Regions from separate parts of the Streptomyces sp. NPDC005423 genome, predicted to be linked through region 2. Evidence: riboswitches for the same ligand, from Rfam matches in the RefSeq annotation. Region 2 holds a riboswitch; the other holds the start of a gene.
What was found. A riboswitch is a leader RNA that binds a small molecule or an ion and turns the genes downstream of it on or off. The one in region 2 is predicted to bind glycine.
Positions count from the first base shown of each region.

Region 1: it holds a riboswitch for glycine, as region 2 does, so the genes downstream of both, gcvP (aminomethyl-transferring glycine dehydrogenase) here and gcvT (glycine cleavage system aminomethyltransferase GcvT) in region 2, are expected to answer to the same signal.

Region 1 is NZ_JBEXET010000026.1:8,178-16,413, forward strand. Features, by position in the region: gene ABZT12_RS24895 (MerR family transcriptional regulator) at 1-635, shown strand, start outside; gene ABZT12_RS24900 (DNA polymerase IV) at 692-2,179, shown strand; gene ABZT12_RS24905 (PRC-barrel domain-containing protein) at 2,101-2,472, opposite strand; glycine riboswitch at 2,586-2,681, shown strand; gene gcvP (aminomethyl-transferring glycine dehydrogenase) at 2,858-5,743, shown strand; gene ABZT12_RS24915 (TOBE domain-containing protein) at 5,801-6,220, opposite strand; gene ABZT12_RS24920 (ABC transporter ATP-binding protein) at 6,248-7,339, opposite strand; gene modB (molybdate ABC transporter permease subunit) at 7,390-8,236, opposite strand, start outside.
Region 2 is NZ_JBEXET010000047.1:32,904-41,139, reverse strand. Features, by position in the region: gene ABZT12_RS33190 (L-serine ammonia-lyase) at 36-1,403, opposite strand; gene glyA (serine hydroxymethyltransferase) at 1,501-2,757, opposite strand; gene gcvH (glycine cleavage system protein GcvH) at 2,772-3,146, opposite strand; gene gcvT (glycine cleavage system aminomethyltransferase GcvT) at 3,257-4,414, opposite strand; glycine riboswitch at 4,562-4,660, opposite strand; gene ABZT12_RS33170 (AAA family ATPase) at 4,832-5,506, shown strand; gene ABZT12_RS33165 (enhanced serine sensitivity protein SseB) at 5,579-6,364, shown strand; gene ABZT12_RS33160 (enhanced serine sensitivity protein SseB C-terminal domain-containing protein) at 6,512-7,300, shown strand; gene ABZT12_RS33155 (ABC transporter permease) at 7,643-8,236, shown strand, end outside.

The DNA.
Region 1 (8,236 bases), on a different contig from region 2:
GCGGCGACGGTACGGCTGGGGGTGCCCCGGAGCGCAGTTTCGGGGACAGTGGCCCGTACCCGCTTCACGGCAGTGCGGCTGATCACGTTCCGCATCGACCCACTGCCGTGCCGAGCAGCGGAGGGGCGACGTCCATGGCGTCCGAGCAGATCGGCTACCGGGGGCCCACGGCCTGTGCGGCCGCCGGCATCACCTATCGGCAACTCGACTACTGGGCCCGCACCGGGCTCGTCGAGCCCAGCGTGCGGCCCGCCCACGGGTCGGGGACGCAGCGGCTCTACAGCTTCCGGGACGTCGTCGTCCTGAAGATCGTCAAGCGGTTCCTGGACACCGGGGTGTCGTTGCAGAACATCCGCACCGCCGTCCTGCATCTGCGGGAGTGCGGTTTCCGTGATCTGGAGCGCATGACGCTGATGAGCGACGGTGCCACGGTCTACGAGTGCACCTCGCCCGACGAGGTCCACGCGCTGCTCCAGGGCGGCCAGGGTATCTTCGGGATCGCCGTGGGCGTGGTGTGGCGAGACGTGGAGAGCGCGCTCTCGCAGCTGCACGGGGAGCGCGTCGACACCGGCGAGACACTCGTCGGGCCCAACCCCGCCGACGAACTGGCGCGGCGGCGCAACCGCGCGGTCTGAGCCTCCCGGGGCTGCTCGAGAGGGCATTGTCAGTGGCGTAGGGCAGCATCGGTGTGGTGAGAACCGCGCCCACGATCCTGCATCTCGACATGGATGCCTTCTTCGCCTCGGCGGAGCAGGCGTCCAAGCCGAGCCTGCGCGGGAAGGCCGTCGTCGTGGGCGGGCTCGGGCCGCGCGGGGTGGTCGCGACCTGCTCCTACGAGGCGCGTGTCTTCGGAGTGCACTCGGCGATGCCCATGGCCCAGGCGCGCCGGCTCGCTCCGAACGCCGCGTACCTGGTGCCGCGCTTCGAGTTCTACCGGGCCATCAGCGAGCAAGTCATGGCGTTGCTGCGGGCGATGTCGCCGCTGGTGGAACCCTTGAGCCTGGACGAGGCGTTCGTCGATCTGGAGGCCGGGGGAGTGGCCTGGGACGCCGGGTCGGCGCAGCTGACCGGCGCACGGCTGCGCGAGGACATACGGGCGGTCACGGGGCTCACGGGCTCGGTGGGGCTGGCCGCCTCCAAGATGCTCGCCAAGATCGCCTCGGAGCAGGCCAAGCCCGACGGCCTGGTGATGATCGAGCCCGGGACCGAGCGCGCCCTGCTCGGCCCGATGTCGGTGCGCACGCTGCCCGGGGTCGGCCCGGCGACCGGTGACCACCTGCGGCGCGCCGGGATCCTCACGGTCGACGAGATCGCCGAGGCCGGCGAGGACGAGTTGGTGCGGCTGGTGGGCAAGGCGCACGGGCACGCGCTGTACGCGATGGCGCTGGCGCACGACGAGCGGCCCGTGGTGTCCGAGCGGGAGACGAAGTCGGTGTCCGTGGAGGACACCTACGACGTGGACATCCACGACCGGGTCCGGGTCGGCCTGGAAGTGCAGCGGCTGGCCGACCGCTGCGTACGGCGGCTGCGCGCGGCGGGGCTGTCGGGGCGGACCATCGTGCTCAAGGTGCGCAGGTACGACTTCTCCACGCTGACCCGGTCCGAGACGCTGCGCGGGCCCACGGACGATCCGGGCGTGGTGCGCGAGGCGGCGGCCCGGCTGCTGGACTCCGTGGACACGACGGGCGGGGTGCGACTGCTCGGGGTCGGGGTCTCCGGGCTCGCCGACTACACGCAGGAGGACCTGTTCGCGCAGGCGGCGGGGGTGCCGGTCGATCTGCCCGCGGAGCGGCGGGCGGAGGAGTCCGCCGCGGAGGGGGCCGCGCCCGTCGAGCGGCGCTGGCCCGCCGGGCACGATGTGCGGCACGCTGAGCACGGGCACGGCTGGGTGCAGGGCAGCGGGGTGGGGCGGGTCACCGTCCGCTTCGAGACGCCCGACTCGGCGCCCGGGCGGGTACGGACGTTCCGGACCGACGACCCTCTCCTGGAGCCGGTCGAGCCGTTGCCGCTGGTGCCCCTGGCGGAGCCGCCGGCGCCGAAGGCACCGCGAAGACCCGGCGGCCCGCCCCCTGGTTCACCGCTCCCGCCGCTCCCACCGTTTCAGGACTCGTCCGAGCCCGCCAGCCTGCCGAAGTCGCGGTCCGGCAGCGGGGGCGGGGCCGACACGTCGAGCCCGTAGTGGTGGTAGAGCTGGAGTTCCTGTTCCGGGGAGAGGTGGCGGCCGACGCCGAAGTCGGGGGCGTCCTTGATGAGGGAGCGCTCGAAGGGGATGTGCAGGGCGCCGTCGATCAGTTCGCTGGGCTCCAGCGGCACGAAGGCGTCCCGCGAGAACAGGCCGGTCCGTATGGCCGCCCACTCCGGTACGCCGGTCGCGTCGTCGAGATAGACCTCGTCAACGGTGCCGATCTTGGCGCCGGTGCGGTCGAACGCCTTGCGGCCGATCAGGTTGCGCGGATCGATGTCGGTCTGCACGGGCCCTCCTCTTGGTCGCAACTCATCCGTAAGCACTACAAAAGAGTACATTCGGGCAGGTGGCCACTCGAAGGTCTGTGCGGTGGCTCGCTGGTAGGCTGGCGAACGGCTGCTGACCCCGCGCGGGAGAGTCCTCCGGGAACCACTGGAGGCGCCGAAGGAGCAAATCCTCCCCGGAATCTCTCAGGCTCACGTACCGCACGGGCGAGGTCACTCTGGAAAGCAGGGCGGGTGCCGACGGCCTCCGCTCTCACCGACGGTGAAAACCGGTGGCTCACGGGCCGCCTGGTGAAGCTCTCAGGTCGAGATGACAGAGGGGGAGGCCGTCCGGGTACCCGTGCCGTGGTGCCCCTCGAAGGTCGTGTCTGACCAGGAGGCCTCCGTAATGACCGTCCCTCGCACTCCGCTCTCCGAGCTCGAACAGGGCATCCCCTTCGAGCAGCGTCACATCGGGCCCGACCAGGAGGCGCGGGCCAAGATGCTCGCGCAGGTCGGATACGGCTCGCTCGACGAACTCACGGCCGCCGCCGTCCCGGCCGTGATCAGGAACGCCGACGCCCTGGAGCTGCCGGGCGCCCGCACCGAGGCCGAGGTACTGGCCGAACTGCGCTCGCTGGCCGACCGCAACCAGGTGCTCGACTCGATGATCGGGCTCGGTTACTACGGGACCTTCACCCCGCCCGTCATCCTGCGCAACGTGATGGAGAACCCGGCCTGGTACACCGCCTACACGCCGTACCAGCCGGAGATCTCCCAGGGCCGGCTCGAAGCGCTGCTGAACTTCCAGACGATGGTCGCCGATCTGACCGGTCTGCCGACCTCCGGCGCCTCCCTGCTCGACGAGGGCACGGCCGCCGCCGAGGCCGTGGCGCTCTCCCGGCGTATGGGCAGGAACAAGAAGGGTCTCTTCCTGGTCGACGCGGACGCGCTGCCGCAGACCATCGCGGTGATCCGGACCCGCGCCGAGCCGGCCGGTGTCGAGATCGTCGTCGCCGACCTCAGCGAGGGCATCCCGGCCGAGATCGCCGAGCGGGAGATCAACGGCGTGCTGGTGCAGTACCCGGGCGCCTCCGGTGCCGTACGGGACTTCGCGCCGCTCGTCGAGCAGGCGCACGCTCTCGGCGCGCTCGTCACGGTCTGCGCCGACCTGCTGGCGCTGACCCTGCTGAAGTCGCCGGGCGAGCTGGGCGCGGACATCGCGGTCGGCACCACCCAGCGCTTCGGTGTGCCGATGGGCTTCGGCGGCCCGCACGCCGGCTACATGGCCGTACGCGAGAAGTTCGCGCGCAGCCTGCCCGGGCGGCTCGTGGGCGTCTCCGTCGACGCGGACGGGAACAGGGCCTACCGGCTCGCCCTCCAGACGCGGGAGCAGCACATCCGCCGGGAGAAGGCCACCAGCAACATCTGTACCGCGCAGGTGCTGCTCGCCGTCATGGCCGGTATGTACGCCGTCTACCACGGGCCCGAGGGCCTGCGGGGCATCGCGCGCCGCACCCACCGCTACGCCACGGTCCTCGCCGCCGGACTGACGGCCGGGGGCGTCGAGGTCGTGCACGGTGCCTACTTCGACACGCTGACCGTACGGGTGCCGGGCCGGGCCGCCCCGGTCGCCGCCGCCGCGCGGGAACGCGGGGTCAATGTGCACCTCGTCGACGCCGACCACCTCTCCCTCGCGTGCGACGAGACCACCACGCGGGCCCAACTGGCCGCCGTCTGGGCCGCGTTCGGGGTCGAGGGCGACATCGAGGCGCTCGACGCGAGGGCCAGGGACACGCTGCCGGAGGCGCTGCTGCGGACCGACGAGTACCTGACGCACCCGGTCTTCCGTCAGTACCGCTCCGAGACCGCGATGCTGCGGTACCTGCGCCGGCTCGCCGACCGCGACTACGCGCTCGACCGGGGCATGATCCCGCTCGGCTCCTGCACCATGAAGCTCAACGCGACGACGGAGATGGAGCCGGTCACCTGGCCCGAGTTCGGCGGCCTGCACCCCTTCGCCCCCGCTGAGCAGGCGCGGGGGTACCTCACGCTCATCCGTGAACTGGAGGAGGGGCTCGCCGAGGTCACGGGCTACGACAAGGTGTCGTTGCAGCCCAACGCCGGTTCGCAGGGCGAGCTGGCCGGGCTGCTCGCCGTACGCGGGTACCACCGCGCCAACGGGGACGAGCGGCGCACGGTCTGTCTCATCCCGTCCTCCGCGCACGGCACCAACGCGGCGAGCGCCGTGATGGCCGGCATGAAGGTCGTCGTCGTGAAGACCGCCGGGGACGGCGAGATCGACATAGAGGACCTGCGGGCCAAGATCGAGCAGTACCGCGACGAACTCTCCGTCCTGATGATCACCTACCCGTCCACGCACGGGGTGTTCGAGGAGCACGTCGCCGACATCTGCGCGCAGGTGCACGACGCCGGCGGGCAGGTCTACGTCGACGGCGCCAACCTCAACGCCCTGGTGGGGCTCGCCAAGCCGGGCCACTTCGGCGGTGACGTCTCGCACCTGAACTTGCACAAGACGTTCTGCATCCCGCACGGCGGGGGCGGTCCGGGCGTCGGTCCCGTCGGGGTGCGCGCGCACCTGGCGCCGTATCTGCCCAACCACCCGCTCCAGCCGGCCGCCGGTCCGGAGACCGGGGTCGGGCCGGTCTCGGCCGCGCCGTGGGGCTCGGCGGGCATCCTGCCGATCTCGTGGGCGTACGTCCGCCTGATGGGCGGCGAGGGGCTCAAGCGGGCCACGCAGGTGGCCGTGCTCTCCGCCAACTACATCGCCAAGCGGCTGGAGCCGCACTACCCGGTGCTCTACACCGGCCCCGGCGGCCTCGTCGCGCACGAGTGCATCATCGATCTGCGCCCGCTGACCAAGGCGACCGGCGTCAGCGTGGACGACGTGGCCAAGCGGCTCATCGACTACGGCTTCCACGCGCCGACGATGTCGTTCCCGGTGGCCGGGACGCTGATGATCGAGCCGACCGAGTCCGAGGACCTGATCGAGCTGGACCGGTTCTGCGAGGCGATGATCGCGATCCGCGGCGAGATCGAGAAGGTCGGAGCCGGCGAGTGGCCCGCCGAGGACAACCCGCTGCGCAACGCCCCGCACACCGCGGGCGCGCTCGGCGGCGAGTGGGCGCACGCCTACGACCGCGAGGAGGCCGTCTTCCCGGCCGGGGTCTCGGCCGCCGACAAGTACTGGCCGCCGGTGCGCCGGATCGACCAGGCCTTCGGCGACCGGAACCTGGTCTGCTCCTGCCCGCCGCTGGACGCCTACGAGGACTGAGGACCGTCCGTACCGTAGGGGCTCCCCGCCGCGCCTGGCGGGGAGCCCCTACGGCTGTCAGGCCGTCGCCAGGGAGACCTCGGTCGCCTTGATCAGGGCGACGGCGGGGGAGCCGGCCCTCAGGGCGAGATCGTCGACGGCTTCCCGGGTGACGGCCGCGGTCAGCACACCGCCGTCCACGGAGAGCTTGACCGAGGCCATCGCGCCCCCGGTGGTGACGTCGGTGACCGTGCCGGGCAGCTGGTTGCGGATCGACAGGCCCTCGACCGGCCGGGTGGCGAGCGCGACCTCGGTCGACTTGACCAGGGCGCGGACGGCGGAGCCCGGGGCGAGTCCGAGTTCGGTCACCGCCTCCAGGGTGATCGCGGCGGTGAGGGTCCGGCCACCGGTGAGGCGGACTGCCACGGTGGCCATCACCTCGCCCGGAGTGACGGTGGTGACGGTGCCGGGGAGCTGGTTGCGGATGCTCAGGGTCATGGGCGCCACCGTAGGGGGCCGGGAGGGCTATGCGGGGTACGCGTGGGTCTGCGTTGCCTTGACGGTCGCCCAGACCGGTGCGCCGGGGTGCAGGTCGAGTTCGGCCGCGGCGACGGTGGTCAGGTCGGCGGCGAGCGGGAGTTCGCCGCGCAGGTCGGCGCGGATCTGGTCGCCGTAGGTCTCCAGCCCGGCCACCTCGCACCGCCAGAGGTTACGGGCGCTGGTGCCTGCGGGGCGCTCCCGGAACAGGGTGACCGCGCTCGGCGGGAACGCGACGAAGACCGGGCCGGAGAGGACGTCGGTGGTGGTGATCGCCGGCCCGGCGTCCAGGGCGACCGCGTGGCCGTCGGAGTGCCCCCGGTAGAGGTTGAGGCCCACGAGCCGGGCGATGTAGTCGGTACGGGGGTGACGGGCGATGTCCGCCGGGGAGCCCTCCTGCACGACCCGGCCCCCCTCGATCACCACCAGCCGGTCGGCGAGCACCATGGCGTCCAGCGGATCATGGGTGACCAGGACGGCGACGGCCTCGAACTCGGCCAGATGGCGCCGGAGTTGGCCGCGCACATCGAGGCGGGTGCGTGCGTCCAGGGCCGCGAGCGGCTCGTCCAGGAGGAGCAGCCGGGGGCGGGTGGCCAGCGCGCGGGCGACGGCGACCCGCTGGGCCTGCCCGCCGGAGAGGCCGCGGGGCCGGGTGCCGGCGTGGGCGGTGAGATCCATCCGGTCCAGCCACTCGGCGGCCAGGGCCCGCGCCTCCGCCTTGCTCGCGCCGTGGCAGCGCGGCCCGAAGGCGACGTTGTCGAGCGCGGACAGGTGCGGGAAGAGCAGATAGTCCTGGAAGACCACACCGACCGGCCGCGACTCCGGCGGCGTACGCTCCAACGAAGCGCCGTCCAGACGTAGGTGACCCTCCGTCAGTTCGGTGAGGCCCGCGAGGGCGCGCAGCGCGGTGGTCTTGCCCGCGCCGTTGGGGCCGAGCAGCGCGACGACGTCACCGGGCGCGGCGGTCAGCGCGATGTCGAGGCGGAAGGACCCGCGGTCGATGACGAGCCGGGTGTCCAGGCCCGGTCGGCCGGGGCCGGTGGTCACCGGGCGGGCTCCGCCGCCGTCGATGTCGGTCATGGGGTGCACGTCCAGGAGACTGGGGAGAGCACGATCGTAGGGCCCGAGGCTCATGACGGGGTCAGCCAGCGGTCCCGCAGGCCCGCCAGGACCGCGATCGACACGGCCAGCAGCACGAGGCTGAGGGCGATCGCCGCCTCCGGGTCGTTCTGAAGGGCCAGGTAGACCGCGAGCGGCATCGTCTGGGTGCGGCCGGGGAAGTTGCCGGCGAAGGTGATCGTGGCGCCGAACTCGCCGAGCGCCCGCGCCCAGGCGAGCACCGCGCCGGCCGCGACGCCCGGTGCGATCAGGGGCAGCGTGACCCGGCGGAACGCGGTGAAGCGGGAGGCGCCGAGCGTCGTCGCCGCCTCCTCGTAGCGCGGGTCGGCGGCGCGCAGGGTGCCCTCGACGCTGATCACGAGGAACGGCATCGCCACGAAGGCCTCGGCGACCACGACACCGGCCGTGGTGAACGGCAGGGTGATGCCGAACCAGGAGTCCAGCCACTGCCCGACGACACCGTTGCGGCCCAGCGCGAGCAGCAGGGCCACTCCGCCCACCACCGGGGGCAGCACCAGCGGCAGGGTCACCAGGGCACGGACGACACCGCGTCCGGGGAAGTCCGTACGGGCCAGCAGCCAGGCCAGCGGTACGCCCAGGACCAGGCTCACGGCGGTGGCCGAGGTCGCGCTGACCAGGGAGAGCTGGAGCGCCTGCCACACCGCGGCGCTGGTGAGCTGTCCCGGCAGGGAGCGCCACGGGGCCCGTACGAGCAGCGCGAGCAGCGGCAGCAGGAGGAACGCCAGGCCCAGCAGAGCGGGCAGCAGCAGCGGCAGCGGCACTCCGCGGGAGACGGTCCTGACCTGGCCGCGCCGCGGCCCGCCCGTGCGGGGGACGGCCGCGGTGCGGGATCTGTCG
Region 2 (8,236 bases):
GGACCCGGGATCTCGCGGGCCCCCAAGGCGGTCCCTCAGCACTCGATGATGTTCACCGCGAGCCCGCCCCGGGCTGTCTCCTTGTACTTGACGCTCATGTCGGCCCCCGTCTCCTTCATGGTCTTGATGACCTTGTCCAAGGAGACCATGTGGGAGCCGTCGCCGCGCATGGCCATGCGGGCGGCGGTGACGGCCTTGGCGGCGGCCATGCCGTTGCGTTCGATGCAGGGGATCTGGACGAGGCCGCCGACCGGGTCGCAGGTGAGGCCGAGGTTGTGTTCCATGCCGATCTCGGCGGCGTTCTCGACCTGCTCGGGGGAGCCGCCCAGGACCTCGGCCAGGGCGCCGGCCGCCATCGAGCAGGCGGAGCCGACCTCGCCCTGGCAGCCGACCTCGGCGCCGGAGATGGAGGCGTTCTCCTTGAAGAGCATGCCGATGGCGCCGGCCGCCAGGAGGAAGCGGACCACGCCCTCCTCGTCCGCGCCGGGTACGAAGTTGACGTAGTAGTGGAGGACGGCCGGGATGATGCCGGCGGCGCCGTTCGTGGGGGCGGTGACGACCCGGCCGCCCGCCGCGTTCTCCTCGTTGACGGCCATCGCGTAGAGCGTGATCCACTCCATCGCGTGCGCCAACGCGTCGCCCTCCGCCCGGAGTTGGCGTGCCGAGTGGGCCGCGCGCCGGCGTACCTTCAGGCCGCCGGGCAGGATGCCCTCGCGGGACATGCCCTGGGAGACGCAGGCCCGCATGACCCGCCAGATCTCCAGCAGCCCGGCCCGGATCTCCTCCTCGGTGCGCCAGGCCCGCTCGTTCTCCAGCATCAGCGCGGAGATGGACAGACCGGTCTCGGCGGTCAGCCGCAGCAGCTCGTCGCCGGTCCGGAAGGGGTACTTGAGGACGGTGTCGTCGAGCTTGATGCGGTCGGCGCCCACCGCGTCCTCGTCGACGACGAAGCCGCCGCCCACCGAGTAGTACGTCTTCGACGTCAGCTCGGTGCCCGAGGCGTCGTACGCCCACAGCGTCATGCCGTTGGCGTGGTAGGGCAGCGCCTTGCGGCGGTGCAGTTTCAGGTCGGAATCGTGGTCGAAGGCGATCTCGTGCTCGCCCAGCAGCCGCAGCCGCCCCGAATCCCGGATCGCCGCGACCCGTTCGTCGGCCTTCTCCACGTCCACCGTGCGCGGCGACTCGCCCTCCAGGCCGAGCAGCACCGCCTTGGGCGTGCCGTGACCGTGCCCGGTCGCGCCGAGGGAGCCGTACAGCTCGGTCCGTACCGACGCGACGGAGTCCAGCACTTCCTCGTTGCGCAGCCGGCGGGCGAACATCCGGGCCGCCCGCATCGGGCCGACCGTGTGGGAGCTGGACGGGCCGATGCCGATCGAGAACAGGTCGAAGACCGAGACGGCCACGGTGACTCCTCATAACGGGGTGGTGCGGGGCCCGCACGGGCGGGGCGAGGGCGGGGCACCCGCGCGCCTTCGGGCTGCGGGTGCCCCCGGGGGCCTGCTACAGCCCGGGGTAGAGCGGGTGCTTCTCGGCCAGCGCGGTCACGCGGGCCTTCAGCGCGTCGGCGTCGTAGGACGGCTTGAGGGTCTCGGCGATGATGTCCGCGACCTCGGTGAAGTCCTCGGTGGTGAAGCCGCGGGTGGCGAGGGCCGGCGTGCCGATCCGCAGCCCCGAGGTCACCATCGGCGGTCGCGGGTCATTCGGGATCGCGTTCCGGTTGACCGTGATGCCGACCTCGTGCAGCCGGTCCTCGGCCTGCTTCCCGTCCAGCGCGGAGTCGCGCAGGTCCACCAGGACCAGGTGCACGTCCGTTCCGCCGGACAGGACGTCGACCCCTACGGCCTGCACGTCGTCCCGCACCAGCCGCTCGGCCAGGATCCGCGCCCCCTCCACGGTACGCCGCTGGCGCTCCTTGAACTCCTCCGAGGCGGCGACCTTGAAGGAGACGGCCTTGGCGGCGATCACGTGCTCCAGGGGACCGCCCTGGAAGCCGGGGAAGACGGAGGAGTTGAGCTTCTTCGCGAACTCCTTCCGGGCCAGGATGATCCCGCCGCGCGGGCCGCCCAGCGTCTTGTGGGTGGTGGAGGTGACCACGTCGGCGTACTCGACCGGGTTGGGGTGCAGCCCGGCCGCGACCAGGCCGGCGAAGTGCGCCATGTCCACCCAGAGGTGGGCCTCGACCTCGTCCGCGATCCGGCGGAACTCGGCGAAGTCCAGCTGCCGCGGATACGCCGACCAGCCCGCGATGATCACCTTCGGCCGGTGCTCCTTGGCGAGCCGCTCGACCTCGGCCATGTCGACCAGTCCGGCGCCGTCCACGTGGTAGGCGACCACGTCGAACTGCTTGCCGGAGAAGTTCAGCCGCATCCCGTGGGTGAGGTGGCCGCCGTGCGCGAGGTCCAGGCCGAGGATGGTGTCGCCGGGCTGGGCCAGCGCGAAGAGCGCGGCCTGGTTGGCGGAGGCGCCCGAGTGCGGCTGCACGTTCGCGTACTCGGCGCCGAAGAGCGCCTTGACCCGGTCGATGGCGATCTGCTCGGCGACGTCCACGTGCTCGCAGCCGCCGTAGTAGCGGCGGCCCGGGTAGCCCTCGGCGTACTTGTTGGTGAGGACCGAGCCCTGCGCCTCCATCACCGCGACCGGAGCGAAGTTCTCCGAGGCGATCATCTCCAGCGTGGACTGCTGGCGGCGCAGCTCGGCGTCGACGGCGGCGGCGATGTCCGGGTCGAGCTCGTGCAGGGGGGTGTTCATGACGGACATGTGGCTACGACTCCTCAGCCGGCGAAGGCGGTGTACTCGTCGGCGGAGAGCAGGTCGCCCGGCTCGTCCGTGACCCGTACCTTGAACAGCCAACCGCCTTCGAAGGGGGCGGAGTTGACCAGCGAGGGGTCGTCCACGACGTCGGCGTTGGTGGCGACGATCTCGCCGGTGACCGGCGCGTACAGGTCGGACACCGACTTGGTCGACTCCAGTTCGCCGCAGGACTCGCCCGCGGTCACCGTGTCACCGACCTCCGGGAGCTGGACGAAGACGACGTCACCGAGCGCGTTGGCCGCGTGCTCCGTGATGCCGACCGTCGAGACGCCGTCCTCGGCGTCCGACAGCCACTCGTGCTCCTTGCTGTACCGCAGCTGCTGGGGGTTGCTCATGGCTCGGATTCTCCTGTACGCGGTGATGTGCTGATGACGGTGGAGCGGGGAAACCGCGGGTGGGCAGGGGTGATGTGCCCGACGTCACGCGGTCTGCCGTCGGAACGGTGTCACTTCTGGCGCTTGTAGAAGGGCAGCGCCACGACCTCGTACGGTTCGTGACTGCCCCGGATGTCCACGCCGACACCGGTCGTGCCCGGCACCGCGTGCGCGGCGTCGACGTAGGCCATGGCGATGGGTCTGCCCAGCGTGGGGGAGGGGGCACCGGAGGTGACCTCGCCGATCACCTCGCCGCCGGCGACGACCGGGTATCCGGCGCGCGGCACCCGGCGGCCCTCGGCGATCAGGCCGACCAGGAGGCGCGGCGGGGTCTCCCGGGCGCGCTCGGCGGCCTCGGTGAGCGCCTCGCGGCCCACGAAGTCACCGTCCTTCTCGAACTTGACCACCCGGCCGAGCCCCGCGTCGAACGGGGTCAGCGAGGTCGACAGCTCGTGCCCGTACAGCGGCATGCCCGCCTCCAGGCGCAGCGTGTCCCGGCAGGACAGACCGCAGGGCACCAGCCCGGCCGGGGCGCCCGCCTCGGTCAGCGCCTGCCACAGCCGCTCGGCGTCCTCGGGCGCGACGAAGAGTTCGAAGCCGTCCTCGCCGGTGTAGCCGGTGCGCGCGATCAGCGCGGGGACGCCGGCGACCGTGCCGGGCAGGCCCGCGTAGTACTTCAGGCCGTCGAGGCCGGCGTCGGTGAGCGAGCCGAGGATGCCGGCGGACTCGGGGCCCTGCACGGCGAGCAGCGCGTAGGCGTCACGGTCGTCGCGGACGACGGCGTCGAAGCCCGCGGCCCGCTCGGTGAGCGCGTCCAGGACCACCTGGGCGTTGGATGCGTTGGCGACGACCATGTAGGTGGGGGACGCCGTGTCGGGGGACGCGGCATCGGCGGTCCCGCTCGCCGCGAGCCGGTAGACGATCAGGTCGTCCAGGATGCCGCCGTCGGCCCGGCAGATCATGGTGTAGCGGGCGCGGCCGACGCCGACGGAGGAGATGTTCCCCACCAGGGCGTAGTCGAGGAGTGTCGCCGCCTGCGGGCCGCTGACCGTGATCTCGCCCATGTGCGAGAGGTCGAAGAGGCCGGCTTTCGTGCGGACGGCGAGGTGCTCGTCGCGCTCGGAGCCGTAGCGCAGGGGCATGTCCCAGCCGGCGAAGTCGGTCATGGTGGCGCCGAGCGCGCGGTGTACGGCGTCGAGCGCGGTGAGACGGGGTGCGTTACTGCTCATCGGTGTGGCTCCCAGGGCATGACGGCGAGGTCGTTCCTCCCCATCTGTCATCGGAACCTGAGAGGTTCGTCGTGACCGCGCAGGGCGGTGGACACGACTTGCACCTTGGGTGGAGCCGCTGGAGAGCGGCCCGCTTTTCAGATGTGCCTCGCCCGCGCGGTAACGGGGCCTGAGAGATTCAAGGGAGGGACTTGCTCCTTCGGCGCCCCACCAGGACGTGGCTGGGGACTCTCCCGCGCGGATTCAAGCGGCCGGTATGCAGTTGGCGGGCACATCATCGCACGCCTCGTCCGGGCGCGGCAGGCCCGCGTCCGTGACCGGCCCGTGGCGGTTCGGGTACGAAAACACGAGACATCGCGCATTACCTTCTCTTTACACTCGACGGGGACGGGGAACTCCGCACCCAAGGGGAGGACGATCACGGTGAACAGGCCCTCGGCATACGCCACTTGCTCGGCACTCGCGCTGCCCGAGCAGCAAGCCGCCGCGGCCGGGGAGGTGAGCCGGGACCGCCCGGCCCCCGTCGTCCGCGACCTGCGCGAGCGCGGCGGACGCAGCCCGCACGGGCTGCTCTTCGGCTCCCGCGACCTGGTCGTGATCACCGGTCTGCCCGGCAGCGGCAAGTCGACCCTGATGCGGCGCGCGGTCGCCGGGCCGCGCGTCGACTCCCAGGACACGCGCGACCGCTGGGACGCCCGCGCACCCCGTTCCCTGCCGTACGCCCTTTACCGCCCCTTGGTGCGCCTCGCGCACTACGCCGGTCTCGCCCGCGCCCTGCGCTCCGGGGCCGGGGTCGTCGTGCACGACTGCGGTACCCAGCGCTGGGTACGAGGCTGGCTGGGCCGCGCGGCCCGCCGCCGGGGCGGCACCCTGCACCTGGTCTTCCTCGACGTCGCCCCGGTCACGGCCCTGCGCGGCCAGCGCGAGCGGGGCCGTGTGGTCTCGCGGTACGCGTTCCTGCGCCACCGCGGGGCGGCCGGCCGACTGCTGCGTGCCGTGGAGCGAGGCACACTGCCCCAGGGGTGCGGTTCGGCGGTGCTGCTCGACCGGGACGCGGCGGACGTGCTGCGCCGGATCGACTTCGCGCGGTGAGCGGACGGGTGCGCCGGCGCGGCACCCGATAGCCTTTTCAGCCACAGCAGGTTTACAGCAGGCGGTAGGAAGATGGACTTCCCGGCGGACTTCCCCGGACAGGCGCAACCTCACCCGCATCCGCACGGCGGATGGCCGGGCAACGAACTGGAAGAGGTGCTCTCGGCGTCTCTCGGTATCCCCTCGGCCGGCGGCCGGATCATCGAGGTGCTCGGCCGCAGCTTCGTCTGGGTGCCGTTGCCGGGCGGCGGCGGCCCGCACAGCGGCCCCCTCGATCTGCCCACCCTCGACATCGACGGCCAGGCCTACGTCCCGGTCTTCAGCTCCGAGGAGCAGTTCCGCCAGGTCGCGGGGGGCCACATGTCGTACACCATCGCGCCCGCGGTGGAGTTCGCCCGCGGGCTGCCCCCGCAGGTGGGCATCGCGCTCAACCCCGACGGCGTGGTCGGCGTGCCCCTCCCGCCGCCGGCCGTCGCCGAACTGTGCCGGACGGGCCGTACCGCGCTCGACGGCCCCACGAGCGGCGGTCGGGTCCGGCTCTTCGAGCCCGACTGGCAGGACGATCCGGTCGACTTCCTCGCCGCCGCCTCCGCCGAGTTCGCCGGCACCGGCGTGGTCCGCACGGCCCGCCGCTGCCTCGCCGCGATCGAGACGGCCGAGCCCGTCATGTTCGTCGGTGTCGAACTCGCCACCTGGGAGGGTGACTTGAGGGCGGCCCCGATGGACGCCCTGGCCAGGGCCCTGAACCGGGTGGCGGTGCCGTGGCCGGTCAACCTGGTCCTGCTGGACGTGGCGCAGGATCCGGTGGGGGACTGGATGCGGGCGCAGGTCCGGCCCTTCTACCAGTACGGCCAGTAGGAAAGGCGGCGGGGAGGCGGGAGACGGCACGGCGGACGGCTGTGTCCCGCGCCCGAAGATCGCCGCGAGCCCCGGCTCCCGACGGCCAACACCCGGCACCGCCTAAGCTGTTACACATCCAAGGGTCACAACAGAGGGACGGTACAGGTGAGCGCCAGCGGCACCGCGGCCGGGCAGGTCGAGCACATGCTGCGCCAGGTGACGCCCGGGCGCTACGACGCCTACGAGGCACTCCTGCGCGCGCTCGCCACCCCCAATTCCGGCCAGGTATGGATGCTCCTGTGGCACGGCCAGGCCGGCTCCCCCGATGCCCAGTACGGAAACATGGAGGTGGAGGGGTACGGCTACGCGCCGTGCGTCACCTCCGCGCAGGAGCTCTCCGCCAGCGGCTGGAACCGCTCCTACGAGGTGGTCGACGGGGTCGACGTGGCCCGCACCCTCTATCCCGACCACTTCGGCCTCTGGCTCAACCCGCACGCCCCCGGCGGCGGAGTCGGCATCCCGTGGCTGGATCTGCGCCGGATCGCCACCGGCCTGGAGCGCCAGCCCGCGGGGCCCCTCAGCCTCTCCGAACCGGCCATCGAGATCCCGCAGTTCTACGCCCTGCTCACCCAGAACGCCCACCGCACCCCGGCGGTCCGCGCCCTGCGCCGGGCCTGGGTGCAGCCCGCGCTCGGAGCGCCGTATCTCGCCATCGGCCTCGATGTCTACGACACCCGTCCGGCCGCCGTGGACTCGGTGCGCGCGATGATGCAGCAGTCGATCGGCGCGGTGCCCGAGGGGCTGCCGGTGTCGACCGTGGCGATGTCCGACGAGTACGACCCGGTCGCCCTCTGGCTGCGGGCGAACGCCCGCCCGTTCTACGACCGTGAGGTCCACCCGGCCCCCGTCCAGACGGGCGGGTACGGCTACCCCCCCGCGCGTGGTGGATACTGACTCCCGAGCCCCTTCCCCGCTTCTCCGCACTTTTTACGTCTACGACACATTTCTTCGCGCGTAGACAGCGGTGAAGTGCCCCGGAAGGCGCCGAATCGTCGTTCTGCCCCAACTGTCCCGCGTCCGGGGGCCGTTACCCACTGTTCGGATAACGGAATCCTTTTTTAAGCATCACGGTTGCGCATACTTTCGCCGTCAGGCCTGGCGGGTGATCGCGGCCACGCTGAAGACTCGCGACTCAGACCCGGGGTCGACGACTCCGTATCTGCATGCAAGTCGACAAAGCCGCTGATCCGCGGCAGGCGTAGGCCGGTCACCACCGGCGAGAGGGGTCGGGTCACAGTGACCGCACCGATCGAGACCACCGGGGCGGAAGCCGGGGCGCAGCCAGAGGCTGTGCTGGCCGGCGCCGATAAGGGGCAGATCGAGGGCCGTTCCCTTGGGCAGATCGCCTGGTCCCGTTTCAAGAAGGACAGAGTCGCCGTCGCGGGCGGCGTGATCGTCGTCCTGCTGATCGTGGTCGCCGCGCTCTCCCGGCCCATCCAGGCGATGCTGGGTCTCGACCCCGACGCCTTCCACCAGAACCTGATCGACGCCAACACCTCGCTGCCGAACGGCGGTTGGGGCGGCATGAGCTGGAGCCACCCGCTGGGTGTGGACCCGCAGTTCGGCCGGGACGTCGCCTCCCGCATCCTGGAGGGCTCCTGGGTGTCGCTGGTCGTCGCCTTCGGCGCCACCGTCCTGTCGAACGTGATCGGCACGATCCTGGGCGTCGTGGCGGGCTACTACGGCGGCCGGGTCGACTCGGTGATCAGCCGCCTGATGGACACCTTCCTCGCCTTCCCCCTGCTGCTCTTCGCCATCGCGATCTCGGCCACGCTCCAGGGCGGTGCCTTCGGCCTCAACGGGCTGCCGCTGCACCTGAGCGTGCTGATC